Regions from separate parts of the Streptomyces sp. SP18BB07 genome, predicted to be linked through region 1. Evidence: riboswitches for the same ligand, from Rfam matches in the RefSeq annotation. Region 1 holds a riboswitch; each other region holds the start of a gene.
The links. A riboswitch is a leader RNA that binds a small molecule or an ion and turns the genes downstream of it on or off. The one in region 1 is predicted to bind cyclic di-AMP.

Region 1 (2,990 bases):
CCGTCCTTGTAGAACTCGGAGGCGGCGACGTCCAGCGCGAGGGCGATCTGCTCGCCGGGGGTGTAACCGGCCTCCTTGATGGCCTCGAGGATGAGGTCGAGGGCGGCGCGGTTGGACTCCAGGTTCGGGGCGAAGCCGCCCTCGTCGCCGAGGCCGGTGGACAGGCCCTTGGTCTTCAGCACCTTCTTGAGGGTGTGGTAGACCTCGGCACCCCAGCGCAGCGCCTCGGAGAAGGACTCCGCGCCGATGGGGGCGATCATGAACTCCTGGATGTCCACGTTGGAGTCGGCGTGCGAGCCGCCGTTCAGGATGTTCATCATCGGAACGGGCAGCAGGTGCGCGTTCGGGCCGCCCAGGTAGCGGAAGAGCGGCAGGTCGCTGGCCTCGGAGGCGGCGTGGGCGACGGCGAGGGAGACGCCGAGGATGGCGTTGGCGCCGAGCGAGCCCTTGTTGTCGGTGGCGTCCAGGTCGAACATCGCCTGGTCGATCAGGCGCTGCTCGGTGGCGTCGTAGCCGACGAGCTCCGGGCCGATCTGCTCGATCACGGCGAGGACGGCCTTCTCGACGCCCTTGCCGAGGTAGCGGTTGGGGTCGCCGTCACGGAGCTCGATGGCCTCGAAGGCACCGGTGGAGGCGCCGGACGGAACGGCGGCACGACCCGTGCTGCCGTCGTCGAGGCCGACCTCGACCTCGACGGTGGGGTTGCCTCGCGAGTCGAGGATTTCCCGGGCTACGACGACGTCGATGGACGGCACGAGCATCTCCTTCATGGGATGTGACGCGGAAGTGCGGGGCCCGCGGGCCTTGCGACTAGAGCCTAACCGCCCCGGGCTCGTCGGCAGCCGACCGACCGTCCCGTGGACAGAGAGACCGTACCTATTGTTCCAGCTCGGAACAAAGGGGGGTGGGCCGGAAAGTGAACAGAAGGAAGGGGCGGGCATGAAAAAGCCCCGCCCCGGTGCGTACGGGGGAATGCGCACCGGGGCGGGGAGCCCGTGGGGACGGGGGGACGGCCCTCACGGGGTCTTCACTATGGAGGACACGGATGTGAGCGGGCTGTGGTTCAGCTGGGGAGCGGCCGGATTCTTCGGCCCAGCCTGACCCGTCCCCACGGCTGTGACGGGTCAGCTCAGGTGGAGCTGCTGACCCGGGTAGATGAAGTCGGCGTCGTCGATGATGTCCTTGTTCAGCTCGAAGAGCTTCTCCCAGCCACCCTTGACGTTCTTCTTCGCGGCGATGGCGCTGAGGGTGTCGCCGGTGACGACCTTGTACTCGCCGTCGCCCTTCTTGACCTTCTTGCCGGTCGGGGTCTCGACGGTGGCGCGCTCGGAGGAGCGGGAGGCGCGGGTGTCCTCGGTGCTCTTCTTGGTGCTCTCCTGCGTGCTCTGCTGCGAGGAGCCGGAGTTCGAGGAGCCGGAGGAGGCGGCGGCGCCGTTGTACGCGGCGCCGGACAGGCCCTTGCCGCAGACCGGCCAGGCACCCTTGCCCTGGCCCGCGAGGACCTTCTCGGCGATCTCGATCTGCTGCGCCTTGGTGGCCTGGTCGGCGGTGGAGGCGTACTTCGTGCCGCCGTACCCGGCCCAGGTGGAAGCCGAGAACTGCAGACCGCCGTAGTAGCCGTTGCCGGTGTTGATGGACCAGTTGCCGCCGGACTCGCACTGGGCGACGGCGTCCCACTCGGAGGCGGTGGCGGCGGAGGCGCTGCCGGCGGCCATCAGCGGAGCGGCGACCGCCGCGGCGCCGGTGACACCGGCGACGGCGATGGCGCGAGCGGCCTTGGACGGACGACGGTGCTTGCCCTTGCTGGAAAACAGCATGGAGAGATCCCCTCACCGACGCCTGCGAGGTGAGCTGTCGGGTTCGGGCCGGTTGAGTTGCCCGGCCGCGCTCGTGCGCCTCTCGGCTCACTTCGCGCGGCTTCACCCCGAGCCGGTTCCGGACGTGCGCCCCCGAAGGGCCGCAACCACCGGACCCGGCACTTACCTTGGGTCCCCCGCTCCTGCCTACGGCGCTTGACGCGACGACTGTTCCTTGCGGCCGTTGGCAGGATTCGGCGTACCGACCGCAGGGGCCCGCTGTGGCGAGCGGTCACGACCGTAAACACGTGATTGCCCGGATTTCAAAGACGATCAGGGGGTCTGTGATTCATCTCCCACCTAGATCAAAACGGGCATTCAGGGGCGAACAGTGACCCGAACTGTCGCTACTTTTCGCCCGTTTCGGCACCGACTTCGAGGGTCTGACCGGGAAGGATAAGGTCCGGGTCAGTTCCGACCGTGCCCTCGTTCTCGGAGTAGAGCGTGCGCCACCCGCCGTCCAGGTCGAGCGAGTTCGCGATCCGCGTCAGACTGTCGCCCGCGCGGACGGTGTAGGCGCCGTCCACACCCTCGCGCGCCGCGTCGCCGCCACGGGAGGCGTGACGGCCGGAGGGGGTGGAGTCGGCGCGGGAGTCGTCGGCCGCGTCCGCGTCGGCCTCCGTGCCCGCGGCGGCGCTCTCGTCGGCGCTGGCGCCGCGGTGACGACCGGTGCCGGTCTCGCTCTCGCCGTCCGAAGAGTCGTCGCTCTGCGATGAATTGTCCGACTTGGGTGACTTCGTGGCCTCGGGGCTCGCGGACCCGTCCGAGTCACTCGAGTCGCCCGAGTCGGCATCGGACCCCGAGCCGGTCTTGGCTTTGGTGGACCCGTCGAAGACATCGGAGGTCGAGTCGCCGGGCGCGCCGGAGTCGCCCGAGTCGCCGGACTTGGCCGAGTCGGCCCCGCCGGTCGAAGTGGAGGAATCCGACGAACCGGATGAATCGGATGAGCTGGACGAGTCTGACGAGCCGGATGAACTGCCCGCCTTCGTCGAGTCGTCCGCGACGCCCGTGTCCACGTCGGCGGAACCGGAGTCACCGCCGAGGTTGTGGAGCAGGCCGCAGGTGGACCAGACGCCGACGCCCTGGTCGGCGAGCACCTTCTCGGCGACGGCTATCTGCTGCGAACGGCTGGCC
Region 2 (2,990 bases), on a different contig from region 1:
CGACCTCACGGGGGTCGACCTCGACGCGCTGCTCGGCGACACCCTGGGCGCCTGGACCGGCTCCCCGGCTGCCCCGCGGCCCGTGCCGTCGGTGAGCGCCGACGACACCGGGCGCGTGATCATCGTGGACCGTCCCGGTTCCGTGCAGACCCAGTTGCTCATCGGCCGCGTGGGCGCCGACCGGCACGACCGGGTGTGGCCGGCCCAGGTGCTCGGCACCTACTGCCTCGGCGGCACCCTCACCTCCCGTCTGGACCGCGTCCTGCGCGAGGAGAAGGGCTACACCTACGGCGTGCGGGCGTTCGGCCAGGTGCTGCGGGCCGCGCCCGACGGTTCGGGCGTCGCGATGCTCGCCATCAGCGGCTCCGTCGACACCCCCAACACCGGGCCGGCGCTGGACGATCTGTGGACGGTGCTGCGCACCCTCGCCGCCGAGGGCCTGACCGACGCCGAGCGTGATGTCGCCGTGCAGAACCTCGTCGGGGTCGCCCCGCTCAAGTTCGAGACGGCCGCGGCCGTGGCGAGCACGCTGGCCGACCAGGTCGAGCAGTACCTGCCGGACGACTACCAGTCGACGCTGTACCGCCAACTCGCCGCCACCGGCACCGTGGAGGCCACCGCGGCGGCCGTGAGCGCCTTCCCGGTGGACCGTCTGGTGACCGTCCTCGTCGGGGACGCCGCGCAGATCGAGGAGCCGGTCAGGGCCCTCGGGATCGGCGAAGTGACCGTCGTCCCGGCCGAGTAGGGGAACGACCGTACGGACGCGTGTCAGTGGGGCCCTGGTGACGGAAGAGTCACCAGGGCCCATGTTTGTCCGTATTGGTGGCGGAGGTTGCGTGTCTGACCTGTGGCGTAGTTAACAAATCCTGTGATCCGTTTGTTATTTCGAAGACGGCCCACTTAGCGTCAGTCCGGCTGTTCGTCAGAAGTTCGCCGCATCCGCGGCACCGGACAGTCATCGCCGAGTCCCCATGGCGCGAGCCAGGGGAGCCGGGGACCCACCGAAGTCCCTGGGGTGAATCGGGTGCCCTTCGCGGAGCGACGCGAAACGAGGGGTAGCCGTAGGAGACCTTCCTGCTCCGAACCCGTCAGCTAACCCGGTAGGCGAGAAGGAAGGAAAGGATCAGCCACTTCATGGCGTTCACCCGCGCCCCCGGCAAGCACCGCCGTCCCGGCCGTGTGCAGCGCACGACCACGAGGAACGTGGGCGTAGCCGCTCTCACCACCACCGGTGTCCTCGGCACCCTCGCCGGCCCCGCGCTCGCCGCGGAGGAGCCCGCCGTCGAGCAGACCGGCCTGAACCAGATCATCACTCTCGGCGACACGGTCGCCGACCAGGTCGACGCCCAGGCCGTGGCCCAGCAGCAGGCTGCCGAGGTGGCCGCTGTCAAGAAGAAGGCGCAGGAGGAGGCCAGGAAGGCCGCCGCCGAGAAGGCCGAGCAGGAACGTGCCGCCGCCAAGGAGCGCGAGGAGATCAAGGCCCGTGCCGCCCGCGCGGCCGAGCGCGAGCGCCTCAACGCCTACGTCGCCCCCATCAGCGGCTCCTACATCTCCACCGGCTACAAGGCCGGCGGTGCGGTCTGGTCCTCCGGCAGCCACACCGGTGTCGACTTCCACGCCGCGTCCGGCACGGCCGTCCACGCGGTCGGCTCCGGCACGGTCGTCGAGGCGGGCTGGGGCGGTGCCTACGGCAACAACATCGTCATCAAGATGAACGACGGCACGTACACCCAGTACGGCCACCTGTCGTCCATCGGCGTCTCCGTCGGCCAGACGGTCACCCCCGGCCAGCAGATAGGCCTCTCCGGGGCCACCGGCAACGTCACCGGGGCCCATCTGCACTTCGAGGCCCGGACGACGGCCGAGTACGGCTCGGACATCGACCCCGCCGCGTACCTGCGCTCGCACGGCGTGAACGTCTGACGCGCACCCACGCTTCCAGGAGGCCCCGGCTCACCGAGCCGGGGCTTTCCTCGTTCTACGAACCACCTTGTGACGTACCTCCTGTCCAAAAAATATCCCTGGATTCCGGTCCGCCATCGGAAATTCCGCTCCGCTGCAATAGAGTCGCTGGAACACACGTCAATCATCGACGTTTCACGGGGATTAAGGCGGAGGTCGGTCATGCGTATTCCGGCGCACTCGGTATGCACGGCGATCCGTGATGACATCGTCGCGGGTGTCTACGAGCGCGGCAGCCGGCTCACCGAGGAACTGCTCGCCCGCCGCTACGGCGTCAGCCGGGTGCCCGTGCGCGAGGCGCTGCGCACGCTGGAGGCCGAGGGCTTCGTGGTGACCCGCCGGCACGCGGGCGCGTGCGTCGCCGAGCCGACCGAGCAGGAGGCCGCCGACCTGCTGGAGATGCGCATGCTGCTGGAGCCCCTGGGCGCCGCCCGGGCCGCGCAGCGCCGTACGGAGGCGCACCTCAAGGTGTTGCGGGGTCTGGTCAGGCTGGGCCAGGAGCGGGCCAGGAGGGGCAACAGCGAGGATCTGCGCTCCCTGGGCGGCTGGTTCCACGAGACGCTCGCACAGGCCTCCGGCAGCCCCGCCCTGACCTCGACACTCGCCCAGCTGCGGCACAAGATCGCCTGGATGTACGCGGTCGAGGCGCCCTCCGACCCCGGGGAGTCCTGGGCGGAGCACGGCGGCATCGTGGACGCGGTCGCGCGCGGCGACAGCGACCGGGCCCGGGCGATCACGTCCCTGCACACCGAGCGCGCCACGGCCGCGCACCGGCTCCGATTTCCGGCCGGGTCCGGCGGTGCGGAGCGCCCCGACCGTGTGAGGACTTCGCAACACCCCGTAAACATGCCGAGCCTGCGGCATTAACACGGGCGCCGTATACAAAGAGGGAAGAATTCCGAGGGGCATTTTTCCTGCTGCCCGCGGAACGGAAACCGGACGTAAATACGAAGGGCCCGCCCGATAAATCGGACGAGCCCTTCGGTGTGTGCGCGGGGCGGCTTTTTCAGGCCTTTCCGCTGCGGTTA
Region 3 (2,990 bases), on a different contig from region 1:
TTCGGGCGGCGGGACTCGTTGCGCTCGATGACCGCGTTGGCCGCGCTCAGGATGGTCTGCGTGGAGCGGTAGTTCTGCTCCAGCAGGATCGTGGTCGCGTCCGGGTAGTCCTCCTCGAACTGGAGGATGTTGCGGATGGTCGCACCGCGGAAGGCGTAGATCGACTGGTCCGCGTCACCCACGACGCAGAGCTCGGCCGGGGGGACGTCCCACTCGTTGGGCGGGACGTCGACCGGGTGCTCGGAGGTGCCGACCAACTCTCTGACCAGGGCGTACTGGGCGTGGTTGGTGTCCTGGTACTCATCGACGAGGACATGGCGGAAGCGACGGCGGTAGTGCTCGGCGACGTCCGGGAAAGCGCGCAGCAGATTGACCGTCGTCATGATCAGGTCGTCGAAGTCCAGCGCGTTCGCCTCGCGGAGGCGGGACTGGTAGAGCGCGTAGGCCTGCGCGAGGGTCTTCTCGAAGCCGTCGGCGGCCTGGGCGGCGAAGTCCTCCTCGTCGATCAGCTCGTTCTTCAGGTTCGAGATCTTGGCGCTGAAGGACTTGGGCGGGAAGCGCTTCGGGTCGAGGTCCAGATCACGGCAGACGAGCGCCATCAGCCGCTTGCTGTCGGCGGCGTCGTAGATCGAGAACGAGGACGTGAAGCCGAGCTTCTTCGACTCGCGGCGCAGGATCCGGACGCACGCGCTGTGGAAGGTCATGACCCACATCGCGTTCGCGCGCGGGCCGACGAGCTGCTCGACGCGCTCCTTCATCTCACCGGCGGCCTTGTTGGTGAAGGTGATCGCGAGGATCTGCCCCGGGTGGACCTGCCGCTCGCCGAGCAGGTGGGCGATGCGGTGGGTGAGCACCCGGGTCTTGCCGGAGCCCGCGCCGGCGACGATGAGCAGGGGGGATCCGGCGTGCACCACGGCCGCGCGCTGGTTCTCGTTCAGCCCGTCCAGGAGGGCCGCCGCGTCGATGGCCGGGCGGGGGGCGCCGCCTCTGTAGTACTCGTCCCGGTCCGGTGGCACGTCGAACTTCCCGCCGAACAGATCGTCCGGAAGCGGCTCCGGCACGTGATCGTCCTCGGGCGGCGGCGGGGGCTCCTCCGCGTGGCCGCGGGGGGCCTGGAGGTCCGCCAGGAAGCTGTCGTCAAAGAGGCTGCTCATCGCTCTCCGAGTCTAGGCGCCCCCACTGACAGCGAGGGGCCGCCCCGGGAAGTCCACACCCACCACCCACCGCGTCCACCTCACGACGGTGAGCGATCGAGCGTACCGCCTGTCGCGCGGAAGAGGCTAAGGTCACGAAAACGTATCGGGCATATCGAACATCAACCTTCACACGGGCCACACGAGTTGGCTAGCTTCTTCTTTAGGTCGTACGACACAACCGGCGAACGTCGCCGGGCCGCACGGCCTCCGCCGAGTCCGGTACGCCTCTCCCGGCGCCGGAACCGGGGACCCACCGACCTCTGGGGTGAATCGACCCGACCGCCGCTCGCGGCAAGGGTCGTAGGGCAAACCTTCCGAAGCTTGCGCCCGAACCCGACAGCTAACTCGGTAGGCGGACAACGGAAGGAGACGCCGCACCATGGCGCCGCACCGCAAGCCGCGTCCGACCGGCCGGACGCGCGCGGGCATACGCACCCCCGCTCTCGCCACGGCCGCCCTGACCTCCGTGGCCCTGCTCTCCCAGACGGCCACCGCCGCGCCCTCCGCCGACGACAGGCCGAGCCTGGAGGAGGTCGAGAAGAAGGTCGACGACCTCTACCGCCAGGCCGGGTCGGCGACCGAGAACTACAACGCGGCCAAGGAGCGGACGACCAAGCAGAAGAAGAAGGTCGACACCCTCCTCGACGACGTCGCCCAGCGCACGGAGAAGCTCAACGAGGCGCGGGAGGAACTGGGTTCGTTCGCGGCGGCCCAGTACCGCACCGGCGCAGCCGCTCCCGACCAGGCCTCGCTGCTCCTGGCGGACAACCCGCAGGACTACTTCGACCAGAACCAGCTGATGGACCGGTTGACGGACCGTCAGAAGGTAGCCGTCGACGCGTACGTCACCGAGCAGGCCGACGCGGCGGAGCAGCGCCGGACGGCGAGCGACAGCCTCGAAAAGCTCACCGAGTCGCAGAACGCCCTCAAGACCAGCAAGGCCAAGGTCCAGGCGAAGCTCGCCGAGGCCCGCGAACTGCTCTCCACCCTCACCGCCCAGGAGAAGGCCCGGCTCGCCGCGATCGAACAGCGCGAGCAGGAGGAGGCCGACCGCAAGGCGGAGGAGCTCGCGCGGCAGCAGGCGGCGCAGGCGAGCCAGGAGACCCCGACCGCCCAGGAGACCCAGGAGGCCCCGGGAGGGACCGCCGGCGGCACGGAGACGTCGCCGGGCACCACCGGGACCACCGCCCCGGTCGAGGACTCCACCTACGCGGCGAAGGCCACCAAGGCCCTGGCCTTCGCCCGAGCGCAGATCGGCAAGCCGTACGTCTGGGGTGCCACCGGCCCCGGCTCCTACGACTGCTCCGGCCTCACCCAGGCCGCCTGGAAGGCCGCCGGCGTCGACCTCCCGCGCACCACCTACGACCAGGTCGAGGCGGGCACCACCGTCCCCCTCGCCGACGCCAAGCCGGGTGACCTCGTCTTCTTCTACGACAACATCGGCCACGTCGGCCTCTACATCGGCAACGGCATGATGATCCACGCCCCCAAGCCAGGCACATACGTCCGCGAGGAGTCGGTCTTCTACGACGGCGAGTCCTCGATCCACAGCGTGGTACGACCGGCGTGACCCCCGCCGGGCCCGTCCGACGGGCTCGGCGCAGCGGCTCGCCTCAGGTCCAGAGCACCGCGATGAAGACGTTCGCGGTGGTCAGCGCGCCCACCAGGGCGAAGAGCGGCTTCTCCACCGTCTCCTCGTCGCGCTTCACGTAGACCAGGCCGAGGATCACGATCAGCAGGGCGAGCTTGATGCCGATCTTGATGTTGTTGACGGGCTGGTCGTCGGCCTGGTTG
Region 4 (2,990 bases), on a different contig from region 1:
GAGGAGCGCGGCGAGGTCTACGGCTGTGCCCTCGGCTGGTCGGGTTCCTGGCGGATCGCGGTGGCCCAACTCCCGGACGCGCGTGTGCAGATCACCGGCGGCGCCGGATACGACGAGTCCGGACTGCTGCGGCTGGAGACGGGCGGGACCTTCACCACACCCGTCTTCGCCGGCCTGTGGAGCGACGGCGGCTTCGGCGGGGCGAGTCGCGCCTGGCACGCCTACCAGCGGACGTATGTCATCCCGGACGCGGACCAGGACCGGCCGGTGCTCTTCAACTCCTGGGAGGCAACCGAGTTCGACATCTCCGAGGAACAGCAGGAGGCCCTCGCGCGCCGGGCGGCCGCCATCGGGGTCGAGCTGTTCGTGGTGGACGACGGCTGGTTCGGGGCGCGCACCAGCGACCGGGCCGGCCTCGGCGACTGGACGCCCAATCCGGACCGCTTCCCGAAGGGGCTGCGGCCGCTCGCCGAGCGTGTGCACTCGCTCGGGATGCAGTTCGGCATCTGGGTCGAGCCGGAAATGGTCAATCCGGACAGTGAGCTGTACCGGGCGCACCCTGAATGGGCCCAGTTCCAACCGGGTCGAAAGCGGACGGAACTGCGCAATCAGCTCGTGCTCAATCTCGCGCGTGAGGACGTCCAGGAATACCTCTGGGAGCGGCTCGACACGCTCCTGTCCAGCGCGCCGATCGACTATGTGAAGTGGGACTTCAACCGCTGCTTCACGGACGCGGGCTGGCCCGGTGAGCCCTATCCGCAGAAGCTGTGGGTCGAGCACGTGCACGCCTTCTACGCCCTGCTGGACCGGCTCAGGGCCGCGCACCCGGGGGTCGCGTTCGAGTCGTGCTCGGGCGGCGGCGGCCGGATCGACCTCGGGGTCATGGCGCGGACGGACCAGGTGTGGACCTCCGACAACACCGACCCGCTCGACCGGCTCGCCATCCAGCACGGCTTCAGCCAGATCCACCCGGCGCGGGCCATGGCCGCCTGGGTCACCGACAGCCCGAACAACCAGCTCAACGGGCGGGTCAGCTCGCTGCGGTTCCGGTTCGTCAGCGCCATGGCGGGTGTGCTCGGCGTGGGCGGCGACCTCACCGAGTGGAGCGAGGAGGAGCTGGCCGAGGCCCGGGAGTGGGTGGAGCTGTACAAGGAGATCCGGCCGGTCGTGCAGCGCGGCGACCTGTACCGGCTGCGGCCGCCGACGGGCGGGCTGAGCGCCGTGCAGTACGTCCACGGTGACGAGGTCGTCGTCCTCGCCTGGCTCCAGGCCCAGCACTACGGCGAGCCGCTCGCCCCGCTGCGACTGCGCGGGCTGGACCCGACGGGGACCTACGAGTGCCGCGAAACGGGCGAAATGCACCGGGGTGCCGTGCTGGCGCATCACGGATTGCCGACCGGGCTGCGCGGCGACTTCGATGCGACGATTATCCGACTCCGCCGCACTTGAGCCTTCTGTCCGAAATAGAGCTGTAAATCCAACAAGACCTGGAATAAAGCCTACTGGGCCGTAGGCGCGTGAGCAGCGTCATATTCGTGACATTCCGTTGCCGTCATGTCCACGTAATTCGTGCGGATTTCCAGGGAGGTTGGAATGCGCCCTAGACCGGTCTATTACGGAGCGTGATGGTGAATTGATGTAAGGATCAGTGCGGAAGACGCACAGGAAGTCCCAATGGTTGTCTCTGTGGGCACAAGTCGCTTACGTTCGGCGTCAATCCGGACGGACGCCCAATCCTGCCGCCGACCGGAGCCGCGTACCGACCCGATCCACGGCAGGAGCGGGGGACCCACAGGAATCACCGCCTGTTCCGGTCTCCGGAACGGCTAGGGGTAAAGCCGTGCGCAAACACGGCCGGACATCTCCAGTCCGCACCCGACAGCTCACCTCGCAGGCGCCGGAGAGGAATTCGTCATGCCCGCGAAGGGTAAGCACCGCCGTCCGAAGCCCCAGCGCTTCACCCGCTCGATCGCCGCCGCCGGCACCGGTGGCGCGGCGCTCGCGCTGCCGCTGATCGGAGCCGCCGGCGCCCACGCCGCGACCCCGAGCGCCACCGTCTCCGGTGTCTCCGAGAAGCCGACGACGATCGCCGCCGAGAAGGCCGCGGCCGAGGTCGGCGCGCGGATCGAGCAGGCCGAGAAGGCCGCGCAGGCGGAGAAGACCGCCACCAAGAAGGCGGCGACCAAGACCTACTCGGTGAAGGTCGGCGACTACCTCGCGAAGATCGCGGACGAACAGGACGTCGAGGGCGGCTGGAAGCAGCTGTACTCGGACAACCGGGAGGCGATCGGCTCCGACCCCTCGCTCATCCACCCGGGGCTGAAGCTGTCGATAGGTGAGCGGGCCGCGTCGAGCGAGACGTCGCGCTCCTCGTCCAAGCCGCAGCTGTCGCAGTCCTCGAAGCCCGCCGAGTCGGCCGCGCCGTCCCAGCCGTCGAAGCCCTCCGGTTCCGCGAAGCAGGAGTCGAAGGACACCAAGGTGTCGACCTCCACGGCGAGCGGCCAGTCCTCGTCGTCCAACGCCTCCGGCTTCAGCCGGCCCATCCTGAGCGGGACCGTCGGTACCGCGTACAAGACCGCCGGCAGCATGTGGTCCAGCGGCTACCACACGGGCGTCGACTTCGTGGCCCCGACCGGGACCAGCCTCAAGGCCGTGGGCGCGGGCACCGTCGTCTCCGCCGGCTGGGGCGGCGCGTACGGCAACCAGGTCGTCATCAAGCTCGCCGACGGCTACTACGCCCAGTACGCCCACCTGTCCTCGATCTCCGTCTCCGCGGGTCAGTCCGTGAGCGGCGGCCAGCAGATCGGCCTCTCGGGCGCGACCGGCAACGTCACCGGACCGCACCTCCACTTCGAGATCCGCACCAGCCCCAACTACGGCGCGGACATCGACCCGCTGGCCTACCTCCGCTCGAAGGGCGTCGGCGTCTGACGACACCCTTCGAGCCCCGGCGGCTGACGGCACCGCCCCCCGGCGGCTGACGTCACCTG

Region 2: it holds a riboswitch for cyclic di-AMP, as region 1 does, so the genes downstream of both, PUR53_RS16955 (M23 family metallopeptidase) here and PUR53_RS03960 (transglycosylase family protein) in region 1, are expected to answer to the same signal.
Region 3: it holds a riboswitch for cyclic di-AMP, as region 1 does, so the genes downstream of both, PUR53_RS07545 (C40 family peptidase) here and PUR53_RS03960 (transglycosylase family protein) in region 1, are expected to answer to the same signal.
Region 4: it holds a riboswitch for cyclic di-AMP, as region 1 does, so the genes downstream of both, PUR53_RS24665 (M23 family metallopeptidase) here and PUR53_RS03960 (transglycosylase family protein) in region 1, are expected to answer to the same signal.

What each region holds. Positions count from the first base shown of each region.
Region 1 covers NZ_JAQYWT010000215.1:97,091-100,080, reverse strand. Annotated here, with positions in the region: gene eno (phosphopyruvate hydratase) at 1-755, opposite strand, end outside; gene PUR53_RS03960 (transglycosylase family protein) at 1,125-1,817, opposite strand; cyclic di-AMP (ydaO/yuaA leader) riboswitch at 1,822-2,021, opposite strand; gene PUR53_RS03955 (transglycosylase family protein) at 2,204-2,990, opposite strand, start outside.
Region 2 covers NZ_JAQYWT010000295.1:141,085-144,074, forward strand. Annotated here, with positions in the region: gene PUR53_RS16950 (M16 family metallopeptidase) at 1-745, shown strand, start outside; cyclic di-AMP (ydaO/yuaA leader) riboswitch at 950-1,121, shown strand; gene PUR53_RS16955 (M23 family metallopeptidase) at 1,135-1,923, shown strand; gene PUR53_RS16960 (GntR family transcriptional regulator) at 2,125-2,829, shown strand.
Region 3 covers NZ_JAQYWT010000237.1:28,490-31,479, reverse strand. Annotated here, with positions in the region: gene pcrA (DNA helicase PcrA) at 1-1,154, opposite strand, end outside; cyclic di-AMP (ydaO/yuaA leader) riboswitch at 1,409-1,566, shown strand; gene PUR53_RS07545 (C40 family peptidase) at 1,576-2,766, shown strand; gene PUR53_RS07540 (hypothetical protein) at 2,810-2,990, opposite strand, start outside.
Region 4 covers NZ_JAQYWT010000324.1:178,386-181,375, reverse strand. Annotated here, with positions in the region: gene PUR53_RS24670 (alpha-galactosidase) at 1-1,449, shown strand, start outside; cyclic di-AMP (ydaO/yuaA leader) riboswitch at 1,752-1,910, shown strand; gene PUR53_RS24665 (M23 family metallopeptidase) at 1,915-2,931, shown strand.